DNA from 3 places in the Arthrobacter sp. TmtSoilC79 genome. Region 1 is predicted to be linked to each of the others. Evidence: riboswitches for the same ligand, from Rfam matches in the RefSeq annotation. Region 1 holds a riboswitch; each other region holds the start of a gene.
What was found. Region 1 has a riboswitch for thiamine pyrophosphate ahead of AC6JA3_RS02680 (ECF transporter S component). Riboswitches for the same ligand answer to the same signal wherever they lie in the genome.

Region 1 (5,195 bases):
GCGATCACCAAGCCACCCAGGAGCACCCAGACGTCCAGCAACGAGTAAGTGGATTCGCGCGCCCACGTCCGCTGGCCGCCACCGAAACCGCGCGCTTCCATGGTCACCGCCAGCCGGGATGCCCGGCGAACAGCCTGGACCAATAAACCGAAGCTCTGGCCCAGTGTTGCCTTCAGCCGCTGGAACGGGTTGCCCTGGGAACCGACTCCGCGGGCGCGGCGGGCCATTCCGATGGTTTGCCACTCCTCCGCCATCAACCCCACCAGCCTCATGGCGGCCAAGGATCCCAGGACAAAGCGGTGCGGCAACTTTGCCTTCTGCGCCAGGGCATCGGCCAGGTCAGTAGGGTCGGTGCAGGTCATCAACAAGATTGCGGGCAGGGCGATCGCCAAACCGCGCAACATGAAACCCAGCCCCAGTTCAAGGGAACCTTCGCTGATGGACCAGAGTCCGACGTCGAGCAGTACAGCGCCGCTGTCCGCCGCCACAATCGCCGTGCTCCAGCCGCCGATGGCCGCCGCGATGATCAGGGGCCATGCCCGTTGCCAGAGCAGCCTGAGCGTGAGCCCGGCAAGCGGAAATACGGCAAGTTCCGCAACCAGCGCTGCAGACGCCGAGACCCAGTCGATGGAAAGGGCCAACACCAGCGAAATCAGGAAAACGGACACGAACTTGGCCAAGGGGTTTGCACGCGTGAGGAGGGCATGGTTCCCGCGCAGATTCAGGGCATCCCTCATGCTGCACCCGCCTCCTGATGCGTGGATTCGCCTTGTTGGCTCGTGCCCAGGCGCAATTCGGTTCCACCCAGCACGGCGCTGAACTCCTGGTCATGTGTCACCGAGACAACCGCGGTTCCGGCATCCAGCAGCTCAGAAAGGAACGAGGCCAGCTCGGCCCATGTATTGGCGTCCTGGCCAAAGGTGGGCTCGTCGAGCACCAGGACTTTGGGATGCGCGGCCAGCACCGTGGCCACCGAAAGCCGTCGCTTCTCGCCCCCGGACAGTGTGTACGGGTTGGCGTCCACGAGATGGGTGAGACGCAACCGCTCCAGCAACTCATCCACGCGTTCCTCACCGTGGCCCAGATGCCTTGGACCAAACATGAGCTCGTCCAGGACCTTGCCCGTGACAAACTGGTGCTCCGGTTCCTGGAACACCGTTCCGATCCGTGAAATCAGCTGGTCCGCTTTCCACTTGAACGGATCAATTCCAGCTCCCTCGGAAAGCTCGACGGCGGCACTCACCGTGCCGTCCACCGGCGCCAAAAGGCCGGCCAACGTGAGAGCGAACGTGGACTTGCCGGCCCCGTTCGGGCCGGTGATGGTCAACGCCTGGCCAGCCCGGACCTGTGCGGTGATCCTCGTCTGCACCGGCACAGGCGGGATGGTCCTGAAACCCTTGCGCCGGGCTTTTTCCCTGGAAACTGAAAGGTCCTGCGCTGCCAGGAGCAGTTGTGCGGTTTCGGGCTGGTTGTGCCGCGTCCGGGTTGCCGGAACGTACCCCGGCACCCATACGCCGGCCGCCATCAGCATGGTGCGGGCCTCGGACAGGACCTGATCCGGGGGTCCGTCCAGGAGGACCCCGGCTGTGGCTGCGCCGGTTGCTGTTGCAGTTGATGTGCCGGACGCTGAGCCACGGATTGCCGCCGCAGCTCCGGCCGACCCTGGTGCCAGGACCACGATGCGGTCCACCAGGTCCTTCCACACGGACACGCGGTGTTCCACCACCACCATGGTGGCTCCGGTCTTGTCCAGGCAGCGCTTGACCGCGTCGCGGACCTCCAGCACCCCTGCCGGGTCCAGGTTGGCCGTGGGCTCGTCCAAAAGGATCAAACCGGGCCGCATCGCCAAAATGCCTGCCAGCGCAAGGCGCTGCTTCTGGCCACCGGAGAGTGCCGCCGTCGGGTGGTCCAACGCCAAACCGCCGCCGGCAGCGGTTCGCAACCCCACGTCGTCGAGCGCTTCATGGACACGGGACCAGATCTCCTCGCGCGGAACGGCAAGGTTTTCTGCGCCGAAGGCCACGTCATCGCCCACGCGGGAGAGGACCACCTGCGTTTCCGGGTCCTGCTGCATCAATCCGGCGCGGCCACGCTGCCCGCGGGGCGCAACGCCGTCGATCAGCAGCGAGCCGGTTTCATCCGAGTCGTCTTCCTCGTCGCCCAGGACCCCAGCAAGGGCATGCAGGAGCGTCGATTTACCGGCGCCCGAGGGCCCCAGCAACAGGACCCGCTCCCCCGGCTCAATCCGAAGATCCAGGCCCTCAATGGCGGGGGCGGCCCGGCCGGCATGCCGCCAGCCCCAGCCCTCGGCGGAGATGGCGGCCGGCCTCACCGCACCGCTGTTGGTGGCGGACATCAGTTGAAAACTGGCTCCGAAGCGGCCTTGCGGGAGGCGAACGAACTCAGCACGCCGGTCTTGGCGAGGCCGCGCGTGGCCACCCAGGAGAGTCCGCCGGCGATCACAGCGCCGGAGATCGTGGTGAACGTGATGTAGGTGAGCTTGTCGATGGCTTCGTAGGCGATGTTCCAGCCCCACGGGAGGAAGGAGTCGTTCAGGCCGCAGAAAAGGCCCGCTCCGGCACCTGCGAGGAGGGACGTAGGCAGGTTGAACTTCTTGTAGCGGAAGGCCGCGAAGATGAGCTCGGCGCCCAGGCCCTGCAGGATGCCGGAGATCAACACCGTGGTGCCGTACTGCGAACCCATGATGAGTTCGCCTGTGGCAGCGATGGCCTCGCAGAACAACGCGGCGCCAGGCTTGCGGATGATCAGCATGCCGAGCACTGCGGGGATCATCCAACCGCCGGCGATCAGGCCGGTGAGCGGCGGGTACGTTGCGTTCAGGGGGATGGATACCAGTGCAGCGCCCTGGGACCATGCCCAGAAAATCACGCCGCCCGCGATGGCGATCAAAGCCGCCACAACAATGTCTACAACACGCCAGTTATCACTGGTCTTCTTCACGTTTACCGTGGTCATTTTCTGCCTCCTGAGGTTACAGGAGGGGAAAGTGCTCCCCGGATTTACAACCGGCCTGCGCCGCCTGGATCCGGACACTCTGAGAAGCTCGACTCCCTTGCGCCGGTACTAACCGGATCAGGTTCGAGGGTCTGCGGCTGTCCGCACTCTCAGCGCCCTCGCGTCTCCCGCATCTCTGCAGGCTCCGACGGCGGCGCTCCCCTGTCGTTATCAAATCTGCCCTGATGGGCGGGTTCAGTTTACACCTGTGGGGTTTGCTGGCGCTGATGTGTTGCCGGCATGCGGTCACAATCGGGCTGGCTGGCTGGGCCGGGGGGGCGGGGCTGTGTGCGGGGGCGCGGGCGGGTTGGCGCGGGCGTGTGCGGGGGCGCGGGCGTGTGCGTTGCGAGGCCCGCTCTACACCGATCCGCAGCGCCAAACCCTGCACACCAGGCCCCACAACAAACCCCACCCACGTTGCGAGGCCCGCTCTACACCGATCCGCGGCACCAAACCCCGCACAACAGGCCCCACAACAAACCCACCCACGTTGCCAGGCCCGCTCCACAACCATCCCCCACCCCAAACCCTGCACAACAGGCCCCACAACAAACCCCACCAACATTGCCAGGCCCGCTCTACACCCATACCCCACCCCAAACCCTGCACAACAGGCCCCACAACCAACCCCACCAACGTTGCAAGGCCCGCTCCACACCCATCCCCAGCGCCAAACCCCGCACAACAGGCCCCACAACAAACCCACCCGCGTTGCGAGGCCCGCTCCACACCGATCCGCAGCGCCAAACCCTGCACAACAGGCCCCACAACAAACCCACCCGCGTTGCCAGGCCCACTCCACACCCATCCCCAGCACCAAACCCCGCACAACAGGCCCCACAACAAACCCACCCACGTTGCAAGGCCCACTCCACACCCATCACCCACCCCAAACCCCGCACAACAGGCCCCACAACGGGACCTGAGAGAATGAACCAGCAGAATCCACCGCGGCAAAGGGGCACATTTCATGACGGACCTACCCACTCAGAATCACCCTGCCGGCGAGGACACCCCGTCGGAACCCCGGCTTGCTGCCAGTGTCATCCTTCTTCGCGATGCCCCAGGTGGGCTCGAAGCCTTTGTCCAGCACAGGGTCAGCACCATGGACTTTGCCGCCGGTATGGTGGTCTTCCCGGGAGGCCGGGTGGATGTTGCGGACGAGTCAGGGTGGGATTACCCGGCGGAACTGCTTCAACGCCACGCCGCCGCTTGGCGCTCCAGCTCCATCGGAACCGGCTCAGGCCCCGGCCCCGGCCCTGAATCACGCCTCAGCCCAAGCCCCAGTCGCGGCGCCGGCACCGACGCCGGCCTCCACACCGGTTCCGCGCAGGCCGAAACCAATGCCGGCACGGTCCTGACCGCCGCAATCCGGGAGGTCCAGGAGGAGTCCGGCCTCACGATCAGTCCCGAAGACCTCCGCCCCTGGGCCAACTGGATTACTCCCACGGACATGCCCAAGCGCTTCGACACTTACTTCTACGTCGCCAAACCACATCCAGGGGCCGCGCCCCAGCATCAAACCACCGAGGCCTGGCAATCTTTGTGGATGCCGGTCGCCGGAATCCTGGACGCGGAAGCGGCCGGGACACTGAAGCTGATGCCGCCTACTTATTACCTGCTCAAGGAAATCGCCGGCTTTGAAACCGTGGACGCTGTGTGGTCAGCAGAACACGCCGTCGTTCCGGTGTTGGCCCCAGTGGGGTCGTTGGCAGCGTTCTTGAAAGAGCGGGAAAGCCGCCGCTGACACTTGGCTCGGCCACGGACGACTAGGCTGGAGCCATGAACCTCTTCTTCAAGCTGCTGGGTACCGGAGTGAGCCTCGGAGCAGGCTTCGTCGGCACCAAACTCGTCAACAAAGGGTGGGAAAAGGCCACAGGCAACAAACCACCCCTGGGCAACGACGACATGGAAACGTCCTTGCGTTCAGCGCTGACCTTTGCGCTGATCTCGGCCTTCGTCAGCACCTTGATCCAGGTGCTGGCCAGCCGTGGCACACAGCGCGCCATTGCACGTTTCGCCAAGTCGCAGGACATCGTCTAGCCCTCAACTACAGACAACAACGCGGGGTCGCTTTGCCTCCACTTGATGGAATGAACACCAGTGGGCACAGAGCGTCCCCGCGTTTTGCTGGGAGCTTTTAGCGGTCGTTCCGGGGCTCTTGGCCCGCGGCAGCCCGC
Region 2 (5,195 bases), 1.5 Mb from region 1:
GGGGACATCGGCGATAGTGAAGCGGATATCTCCGGCCTGGACCACACCAAGGTTGGGAATGAGGGTGGTGAAGGGGTAATCGGCGATCTTCGGCCGGGCGGCAGACATGGCAGCGATGAGGCTGGACTTGCCGGCGGAGGGGAAGCCGACCAGCGCGATATCGGCGATGGACTTCAATTCCAGGACGATATCGCTGGATTCGCCTTCGATACCGAGCAGCGCAAACCCGGGAGCCCTGCGCTTCTGGGACGAAAGGGAGGCATTGCCAAGACCGCCTTGGCCGCCTGCAGCAGCAATGAATTCAGTACCCTCGCCCACGAGGTCAGCCAGGACTTCCCCGTCCTTGGTCTTGACCACGGTGCCATCAGGAACCGGAAGGATCAGGGTCTCGCCGTTCTTGCCGCCGCGCCAGTCACCCATGCCCGGGCCACCATTGGTGGCGTGGCGGTGGGGTGCGTGGTGGTAGTCAAGCAGGGTGGTGGTCTGGGCGGATACCCGGAGGATGACATCGCCGCCGTTGCCGCCGTTGCCGCCATCAGGGCCACCGAGGGGCTTGAACTTCTCCCGCTTGACAGAGACACAGCCGTGGCCGCCGGTTCCGCCGGATACGTGCAGTACTACCCGGTCTACAAAGCTAGCCACGTGGATCTCCTCATTTGCTGTCCTACAGCGTTTGTTGCTGTTGCCAGCGTTGTTGCAAAAACCAGCGCGCCCAAAGCGCCCTAGTCGATTGTAATGCGGTTAAAAGAACGGTGGAGCGGGCCGTTTGGCCCGCTCCACCGGTTCAGAACTTGTTGTTACTCTGCAGCTGCAGCAGCAACGATGTTCACTACGCGACGGCCGCGGCGAGTACCAAACTCAACCGCACCGGCCTGCAGGGCGAACAGGGTGTCGTCGCCACCGCGGCCAACGCCTGCACCGGGGTGGAAGTGGGTGCCACGCTGGCGAACGATGATTTCGCCTGCGGAAACTACCTGACCACCGAAGCGCTTGACGCCCAGGTACTGTGCGTTGGAGTCACGACCGTTGCGAGTGGAACTCGCGCCTTTTTTGTGTGCCATGTGAAATGCCTGCCTCTAAATTTCTGGGGAAACTGAAAAACCTGAACAGCGGGTAACGAAAGTTACGCGATGCTGGTGATCTTGATCTTGGTCAGTTCCTGACGGTGACCCTGACGCTTCCGGTAGCCGGTCTTGTTCTTGAACTTCTGGATGACGATCTTCGGACCACGAAGGTCTTCGAGGATCTCAGCCGTAACCTTGACGTTGGCCAGTTCCGCAGCTGCGGAGGTGACCTTGTCGCCGTCAACCAGGAGCAAGGCGGGCAGCTCAAGCGTGCTGCCGGCTCCACCGGGGACGCGGTTAAGCGTTACGTAGTCTCCAACGGAAACTTTTTCTTGGCGGCCGCCTGCGCGGACAATCGCGTACACCACTTGGGTACTCACTTCTCTCGACGTTTATAACTAAATTTGCGTGCGGAACCTTGAACCGGAATCAGGCTTGGTTCGCGCTGTGCCTCAACGCCGTGGACTTCTGATCGAAGTCCGCGAGTCATCCCATGAACAATTCCAAGGGGCATAACCCAAGTGTTGGCGTAAGCACCGAAGATCAAGATTACGCTAGTTTGACCTTCAGCTGCAAATGAGGCCGGGTCCGGAGGCTACCACGTGACTTGCGTCACCAGATGAAACGGACTCTCCCGGCACCGTGCCCATACAGCCTACAGGGTTTGAGGCCGATTAGCGCGATTGGGTCCGCGACGCGCTGTGGGCGAGTTGCGGATCCAGTCCAAAAGCCCTCTCCCACAGCCCTCAGGCAAAAACTCCCGGGGCATCGAAGAACGCCGTCTCGTAGCGGCAGGACAAGGCAAAAGCCTCCACCATGGCCGCCCGCTCCCCCTCCGACGCTGCAGCTGCAGCCGCGTCAGTGAAGTTGATCGCATTCCTGGTGGCTGCGGCAAAGTCCTCGTCGGCATAGGTCCGGAGCCAGTCCGCATAGGGGTGCCCTGCCGGGGACCCTGCCTCTACAAAAGCCGCATTGAGCTGCTGGCCAACCTCCGCGTACAGCCAATAGCAGGGCAGGATGGCTGCGAGAACCAGGGGGTAGCTGCCGCTGGCCGAGGCCGCCAGCAGATGATCCACGTAGGACTTGGTGACCGGCCCGGTCCCCGAGGATGCCTCGCGGGTGCTTAGCCAGTTCCTGTGCAGTTCCGATTCCACCTCAAGGCATTGCTGCGAGGCTTTCGCCCAGAACAGTTGCTCTTCTTCGCTGGGGGCCAGAGCGCCTGCACGCGCCAGCACCCTGGAGTACCCGTTGAGGTAGATGGCGTCCTGGGCGAGGTAGTAGTTGAACGCAGCTTCCGGGAGTTTGCCCGATTTCAGGCCCTCAATGAACCCGAGCTTGTAGATTGCCTCCAGCTCCACAGTGGCTTCCTTCCAGAGCGTCGCGGCAAAATCCCCACGCCTCAGGACCCTCTGGTGATGAAAATGGTGGACCGGACCGTTTCCGAGCCCCACCTCGAGGCTGTCAGCCTTGAGCAAGGCCCCAAGCAACCACGGTTTGACCTCGCGCAAGGACACTTCCCAGTCGCCGGTACGGGCCTGGACAGTGGCCAGCGCCGAGGACAACGAGCATCCTGTGCCATGGCTGTTCTGTGTATCCACCCGGGGGCCGGCTACCTCAATGACGTCCTGGCTCAGGAGTCCGCTGGTGTTCACCAGCGCGTCCGGGCATTCGGACCCCGCCAGGTGCCCGCCCTTCACCAGGACTGTATTGCCGCACTCAGCGGCGAGTCGTTTTCCCTGATCCAATGCCGAAGCCCAGTCGGCCGCCTCAGCCTCCCCCAACAGCATGGCAAGTTCGGGCAGGTTGGGCGTGATGAGGTCAGCCAAGGGAAGCAGGGCACGCAAAGCCGACTCGGCCGATCCCTGCAGGAGCCTGTCACCACTGGTAGCCACCATCACCGGGTCAAGGACCACGACGGCGGGGCGCACCTCCTCGAGCCAGCGGCGGACCTCATCGATGACCGCTGCGTCACCGAGCATCCCGATTTTGACGGCATCGATGGCGATGTCCGTGCTGATGGCCTCCAACTGCAGCCGCAGGAATTCCACCGGGGGTACATGGACCGCGCTGACTCCTTTGGTGTTCTGCGCCGTCAACGCGGTCAATGCCGCCATGCCATAGCCGCCGTGGGCTGCAATGCTCTTCAGATCAGCCTGGATACCGGCACCACCGGAGGGGTCCGAGCCCGCGATGCTCAGCACCCGGGGGGTTTCCCGTCCGGAAGCGGCCAGAGGGTACACAGGAGAGTACGACGATAACGTCATGGGGACATCCCTTCGCCGGTGCTAACCGGACAGGTTCAACGGGTCTGGATCTCAGCCTGGCCCAATGCCCGGCACCCCGTGTCAGTCCACCAGCGTAGCCGGGATGCACAGCGGCCGGGGAACTTCGCCACGCTGAAGACCGGATATGAACGCTGGGGCGGACGGCAAAGGGCCCCGCAGTACCCGTCGGCGACGGTCTACTGCAGGGCCCTTTGTTGTCGAAATACTAGAGCTCGGAGGCCGGTACGCCCACCCCGAGGATGATGGGCTCCGCGGACGCGGCCTTCGTGGCTGGCTCTGAAGGTGCTTTGGCCTCGTGCGACGTTCCACCGGCAGCTGCAGTAGCCTCGTGGTGCTCGACGCTGGTTTCGTTGGCCGCGCCCTGCGCCCGGCTGGCGCTGCGGTTGCGACGCCCACGGCGGGTGCCCGACGTCGACGCAGCATCATGGCCTGCATCCGCAGGCCTGGCTACGGCGACCGCGGGTGCGGCAGCTGCCTTGGGAGGGAGTACTTCTTCCGGCTTTTCGGCAGGAGCCGCGCCAAGGTGTGAGAAGGCCTCTGCAAGGAGGTCCAGGCTCATGGCCGGCTTGGCTGCCGGCGGTTCCTCGTGGTGTTCACCGATCGGCAGCGCTACTTCTTCGCCACCGAAACGCAGGACCGGAGTGGACCGTGCTTCACGGACAGCTGCTTCCCGCTCTGATTCACGTGAGGCCGGCTCTCCAGCCTCGCTCCGGGCTGCCTGCCCGGCGCTTGCCTGCTGCTGACCGGTTGCCCGTGCCTGCTCCTCCGCGCGGTGAACTTCGTCGTCGTGCAGGTGGGCTGCGTGCGCGGCGGCAGCGATGGTGGCCAGTGCCGCCCGGGTGGCCTCAGCTTTGGCCTGCTTGGCCGGGTCCTGCGGCTCGGTCGAAACAGGAGCTGCAGCCGGAGCGGGCGGTGCGGTGTGGACCGGCGCGGGGGCCTCGGCGACGGGTTGTCCGCCACCCTTGCCGCGGCGACGCTTGCGCTCCGTCCGTGCTGCGGGTTGCTGGGCCTCGGTGTGGGGACGGTGCTGCTCAGCGGCCACAACGTTGGCGCGGCGGTGCTCAACGGGTTCGTCGTGGGTGACGACGCCGCGGCCGGCGCAATGCTCGCACTGCTCACCAAAGACCTCCAGGAGGCCAGTGCCCATGCGCTTGCGGGTCATCTGGACCAAGCCCAAGGACGTCACCTCGGCTACTTGGTGCTTGGTGCGGTCGCGGCCCAGGCACTCAACCATGCGGCGGAGGACGAGGTCGCGGTTGGACTCAAGGACCATGTCGATGAAGTCGATGACGATGATGCCGCCAATGTCACGGAGGCGAAGCTGGCGGACAACTTCCTCAGCGGCTTCGAGGTTGTTCTTGGTGACCGTTTCCTCGAGGTTGCCGCCACTGCCGGTGAATTTACCGGTGTTGACGTCTACCACTGTCATGGCTTCGGTGCGGTCGATGACCAGCGAACCGCCCGAGGGGAGGAACACCTTGCGTTCCAGTGCCTTGTGGATCTGCTCGTCGATACGCCAGGCAGCAAAGATGTCCTGGTCCTTGGTCCACTTCTCAAGGCGGCCCACCAGGTCAGGGGCAACGTAGGTAACGTATGCCTCAATGGTGTCCCAGGCGTCGTCGCCGGAAACGATCAGTTTGGAGAAGTCCTCATTGAAGACATCACGTACCACCTTGATGGTCAGGTCCGGCTCGCCGTAAAGCAATTCCGGAGCCAGGACCTTGGTGGACGAGGCCTGTCCCTCAATGCCTTCCCACTGTGCGCGCAGACGGTTGATGTCGTGCGTCAGTTCCTCTTCGGATGCGCCCTCGGCAGCCGTGCGGACAATGACGCCGGCGTTTTCCGG
Region 3 (5,195 bases), 1.0 Mb from region 1:
CCCATGGGTTTCCACGGCCTGCTGAGCCTCGGCCACTGCCTCCGCCGGGTAGGCAGAAGGGAGTTCCAACTCCGTCCTTAGGGCCGCAAGTGCTTCAGCAAGCTGGTCCGAGGAGTCGTCTACGTTGGGCGCTATCCGATGATGTGACACGAAAATCAGGGTAGCCCGAAACCAGCGGATAGTCTTCGCCGCCGCACGCAAAAGCCCGTTGCTCCGAGGAGGCAACGGGCTTTTGGCACGGCTGTTGGCCTGGTAGGGGGTTAGCCTGCCGGGGTCAGGGTGAAGCTGGCTGCTTTGTCGCCAACGTCATTATTGATGACCACTGTGGTGGGGCCGTTCTTGATGTCGAAGGCAATGACGCCCTGCTGCATGTCTCCGGCGGCGACCTCACCGGACTTCAGGCCACCCAATTCGCTGCCAAGCAGGATCCGGTCGCCCTTCTTGCCATCAGCGTCGAAGGCTTCGAAATTGGTGAACGTGGCGAAGCTTGATCCGGCGGTTGTCTCCCAGGAAACCTCCACCAGGAGGAACCCTCCATTGAGAGGCTTCATAAAAGCCATTTCGGGAATCTCGGTGGTGTATCCGGAGTCAAGGACTGTGACTTTGACGTCGTTGCCCTTGGAGACGGTGATGTCAAAGGAATTTCCGGCAGTGGCAGCGCCTTGGGACGGGACCGGTGCCTCTTGCGAGGCCGATGGGACGGCGGGGAGGGGCGTGGACTGTCCTTGGACGGCGGCAGCCACCAAGGTCAGGGACAACACTGTGGACAGGATTCCAAGAATCAGGCCGGCGAACCAGACGACGAGCGTGATGATCCACGCCTTCTTCTTATTTTCCGGATAGCCCTGCAGCGGGCGGCCTTCCTTATCCCGTGCGTTGCCGGTCAGTGTGATGATGAGGTCCACGATGGACCAGATGCCGAGCCCACCCGCCGTGAGCAGCTTGGCAATGCCGGTGCCGATCTTGCCCAGGTAGAAACGGTCAACACCGAGGCCACCCAGAAGCAAGGACAGGATCCAGGTGACCATGAAGGACTTTGCCGGAGCACCCGTGCCGGGAACACCGTAAGGGTTGGAGGCCGGATCAGGCTGATAAGTGGATTGCGGCCCGCCCTGGTATTGGCCCTGGTATTGGTTGCCGTAAGCACCGGGTGCGGGCGGAACTGGCGGGGCAGCATTCCCGTTCCCTGGCGTGGGAGGGTAGCTCGGATTGCTCATGGATCATCCTTCGGGGGAGTGGGTGCGAGGGGAGGACACGTGGCCTGCGGGCAGGCTGGACAGTCAACTCACTTCGACTCAGCCTAGTAGGACCACCGCGGCCGGCAGCAAATCTTCGCCAAGGGGCTTGTGGACAGCCTTCCGGGACTACCCGCCGCGCAATGGCCGGCTCAGGCGGCGTCCAAGGCCTCCAGCAGCGACTTCGCGGCCGTCGTCGGATCCGTCGCTTCGGTGATGGCGCGGACCACAACGATCCTGGTGGCTCCGGCAGCCACTACCTGTTCGACGTTGCTGAGATCAATCCCTCCGATGGCAAACCAGGGCAGGTTCACGGCGCCGCCTGTGGTCTCCCCGGCCCGTTTGCCTGCTTCTGCGGCATATGTGACCAAGTCCAATCCCACAGCTGCGCGGCCCGGTTTGGTAGGTGTTGCCCAGAGGGGACCAACACAGAAATAGTCCAGGCCACCCTGGCCCGGCGAGGCTGCGATTGCCGCGTTCACTTGCTCGGGAGAGTGGGTGGACAGGCCGATCGTGACCGGCTGCGGCAGCAATGTCCTGGCCACTCCCAACGGCAGGTCCTTTTGCCCGATATGGAACACGGGAGCCCCGGAAACACTGGCAACATCGGCACGGTCGTTGACGGCCCAGAGCCGTCCGTGGCGTTCGGCAACTCCGCGCAGGACGGCAAGGAGCTCCAACTCTTCGGCAGCTTCCAGGGTTTTGTCGCGCAGCTGGATGATGTCCACCCCACCGGCAAAAGCGGCGTCCACAAAGTCTTCAAAATCGCCTTGCCGTCTCCGGGCATCAGTGCACAGGTACAGGCGGGCGGTGGCGAGGGCGTCAGTCGGGGTCATGGAAACCAGCGTAGTTCCTCTAAACTGGGCACGTACTGCGGGAGCCGCGACGTTCGTTATATGACCGTCCGGCTGAGAGGGCTTCAGCGCCGACCGCTTGACCTGATCCGGCTAGTACCGGCGTAGGGAAGGAAACGAATGGCAGATTCCGGCCATCCCCAACTCCAGGCAGACGTGGCCGTCATCGGCGCAGGCGTGATCGGACTCGGCATTGCCCACCAAGCACGCCGGCTGGGCCGCTCAGTGGTGGTCATCGATCCCGCGCCCGCTACGGGAGCCACGTATGCTGCCGCTGGAATGTTGGCACCGGTAAGCGAGTTGCACTACCAGGAGGAAGACCTTCTGGACCTGATGCTCGAATCGTCCCGCCTGTGGCCCTCCTTTGCCGCAAGCCTGGGTCACGGAGGACGGGACACCGGATACCGCACGACGCCGACGCTGGCCGTAGGTGCCGATGCCGCGGACCGGAAGGCGCTGGCAGATCTGCGTACGGTCCAGCTTGCTGCCGGTCTTGGGGTTGAGCCCCTGACCTTGCGTGAGGCCCGCGAACGCGAGCCACTCCTGAGCCCGCAAATTTCCTGTGCCTTCGACATTCCCGCAGATCACCAGGTGGATCCCCGAAAGCTGGCCTCATGCCTCATCGCAGGGTTGGCAGACCACGCAGCCGGCGACTCCACCTGGGTCCAGGGCGCCGGGAACGGGTTTGCCGTTGCGGCCAAGGCGACACGATTGCTCTGGCAATCCGGTCGTGTCACGGGAGCCGAACTTGAGTCCGGGGCCACAGTCCTGGCCAAAGAAACCGTAGTGGCCAACGGACTGGGGTCATCTGAGCTTGAGGGCCTTCCGGACGGGCTGACCCTCCCTGTGCGGCCGGTATACGGCGACATCCTCAGGCTCCGGGTGCCCGGACACCTGCGCCCCCTGCTCAGTTCCACTGTCCGGGGGATGGTCCGCGGAGTACCCGTTTACATCGTGCCCCGCGACGACGGCACCGTGGTCATCGGTGCTACCCAGCGGGAGGACGGGCTCTCAGCATCCTCCAATGCCGTCTCCGCAGGTGGCGTCTACCAGTTGCTGCGGGACGCCCAGGTGCTGGTTCCCGCAGTGGCCGAACTCGAACTGCTCGAAGCAACAGCCCGGGCCCGCCCCGGAACGCCGGACAACGCCCCGTTGCTGGGTCGCGCGGCCGGCCCCACCGGGGACGTTGAAGGTCTGGTGGTCGCTACGGGCTTCTTCCGGCACGGTGTCCTCCTGACACCGGTAGCCGCAAAAATCGTGGGCGGGTTGTTCAACGGTTCATCAGACCCCAGGTGGGACCCCTTCCGCCCCGACCGTTTCAGTGCAACCCGGGGTCACTTGTGGCCCTTTGAAGCCTCCGCAGTGGGCCATAAGTGACACTGCGTTGCCTCAATCCCGAGAACAAGGAAGCAGCATGAACATCAAACTCAACGGTTCCGATCACGCCGTGCCGGAGGACGCGTCCGTCAGCACCTTGGTCACCGCTGTCACCGGCCGCGCCCTGGACCACAGCGGACAGGCGGCCGACGGCGGCAAGCTGGGTATCGCCGTCGCCCGCAATTCCGAGGTGGTACCGCGCAGTCAATGGGCCGCGACGGCGCTCGCCGACGGAGACGAACTCGAACTTGTAACAGCAGTCCAAGGAGGCTGAACCATGACTACGACAAATACTGAGGTCCGTACCGACGCCCTGGTGATCGACGGCGTCGGGTTCGGCTCCCGCCTGATCATGGGTACCGGGGGTGCCCCGAGCCTGGACGGCCTTGGTGCCGCGCTGCTCGCATCCGGAACCGAGCTCACCACCGTGGCCATGCGCCGCTACTCCCCGGCGGAAACGGGATCGCTCTTCCAGCTCCTGGTGGACCACGGGATCCGTGTCCTGCCCAACACCGCCGGCTGCTTCACGGCCAAAGACGCGGTGATGACTGCTGAATTGGCGCGTGAGGCGCTGGAGACTGACTGGGTGAAGCTGGAGGTCATCGCTGACGAGCACACGCTTCTCCCCGATGCCGTGGAACTGGTCGAGGCAACGGAACAACTGGTCAACCGGGGATTCAAAGTCTTCGCCTACACCAACGACGACCCCGTCCTGGCCTTGCGCCTCGAAAATCTGGGAGCTGCCGCTGTGATGCCCCTGGGCTCGCCCATCGGAACCGGACTGGGCATCCTGAACCCGCACAACATTGAACTCATCGTCTCCCGGGCCTCGGTCCCAGTGGTGCTCGACGCAGGAATTGGGACGGCCTCCGATGCTGCCCTTGCCATGGAGCTGGGGTGCGACGCCGTGCTGCTGGCCACCGCGGTCACCCGGGCGCAGAACCCGGTGCAGATGGGCGAGGCCTTCAAACATGCTGTGATCGCGGGCCGGCTGGCCAGGCTGGCGGGCAGGATTCCCCGGCGTGAGCACGCTTTGGCGTCCTCGGCCATGGAGGGCCGGGCGGAGTTCCTCTAACAGTGACCGGTTAAGCAACAGTGACCGGTTAAACAACAGTGACCGGCGCCCCAGGGCGTCGGTCACTGTTGTTTGTTCTTGCGGCTGCTAGAGCCTGAGCGCCTTGGTCAGGGCAGCGGTATCGTGCTGCGTGCGGACCCGGCCCAGGTAGACCACAACGCCTGCAGCTGCGGCTGTTCCCAGAACGATGGGCAGCACCCACGGAATCCAGGTGGCCCCGGGCTGATAGCCCAGTCCGGCGCTGATGAACGCAATCCAGCTCAAGGTGCCCACAGTCGCCGAAACTCCGGCGGGCAGAGCGACACCGTATTTGCCGTGCCTTTTGTCGTTGGCCCACACGATGAATCCGGTGGCAACGGTGGCCAGGACCACAACGACGAGTGAAAGCATGAAGACTCCTTAGCGGACTGCGTTGGTTTGGGCCGGTGCCCTAGAGGGCGCCGAAACCGACGCGGCGGACTTCCTCGGCGCCGATCTCCACATAGCCAAGGACGCTGCCGGGAACAATGATCTGGCGGCCCTTTTCGTCGGTCAGGCGCAGTTCCGAGCCCTTGGACACGGCCTCTGCCACGATCTTGGCCACGGCGTCTGCATCCAAAGCGGATTCGAGCACGATTTCACGGCCAACGTTCTGAATGCCGATCTTTACTTCCA

Region 2: linked by a shared signal. The riboswitch ahead of thiD (bifunctional hydroxymethylpyrimidine kinase/phosphomethylpyrimidine kinase) and the one ahead of AC6JA3_RS02680 (ECF transporter S component) in region 1 are both predicted to bind thiamine pyrophosphate.
Region 3: linked by a shared signal. The riboswitch ahead of thiO (glycine oxidase ThiO) and the one ahead of AC6JA3_RS02680 (ECF transporter S component) in region 1 are both predicted to bind thiamine pyrophosphate.

Annotation. Positions count from the first base shown of each region.
Region 1 covers NZ_AP046051.1:553,192-558,386, reverse strand. Annotated here, with positions in the region: gene AC6JA3_RS02690 (energy-coupling factor transporter transmembrane component T family protein) at 1-737, opposite strand, end outside; gene AC6JA3_RS02685 (ABC transporter ATP-binding protein) at 734-2,356, opposite strand; gene AC6JA3_RS02680 (ECF transporter S component) at 2,356-2,976, opposite strand; TPP riboswitch at 3,053-3,189, opposite strand; gene AC6JA3_RS02675 (NUDIX hydrolase) at 3,986-4,762, shown strand; gene AC6JA3_RS02670 (DUF4235 domain-containing protein) at 4,798-5,058, shown strand; gene mnhG (monovalent cation/H(+) antiporter subunit G) at 5,156-5,195, opposite strand, start outside.
Region 2 covers NZ_AP046051.1:2,021,917-2,027,111, reverse strand. Annotated here, with positions in the region: gene obgE (GTPase ObgE) at 1-642, opposite strand, end outside; gene rpmA (50S ribosomal protein L27) at 798-1,061, opposite strand; gene rplU (50S ribosomal protein L21) at 1,124-1,432, opposite strand; gene thiD (bifunctional hydroxymethylpyrimidine kinase/phosphomethylpyrimidine kinase) at 1,811-3,328, opposite strand; TPP riboswitch at 3,319-3,417, opposite strand; gene AC6JA3_RS09395 (Rne/Rng family ribonuclease) at 3,555-5,195, opposite strand, start outside.
Region 3 covers NZ_AP046051.1:1,585,773-1,590,967, forward strand. Annotated here, with positions in the region: gene AC6JA3_RS07405 (RNB domain-containing ribonuclease) at 1-150, opposite strand, end outside; gene AC6JA3_RS07410 (TM2 domain-containing protein) at 261-1,217, opposite strand; gene thiE (thiamine phosphate synthase) at 1,388-2,071, opposite strand; TPP riboswitch at 2,099-2,217, shown strand; gene thiO (glycine oxidase ThiO) at 2,210-3,466, shown strand; gene thiS (sulfur carrier protein ThiS) at 3,504-3,740, shown strand; gene AC6JA3_RS07430 (thiazole synthase) at 3,744-4,541, shown strand; gene AC6JA3_RS07435 (hypothetical protein) at 4,629-4,931, opposite strand; gene AC6JA3_RS07440 (DUF3107 domain-containing protein) at 4,972-5,195, opposite strand, start outside.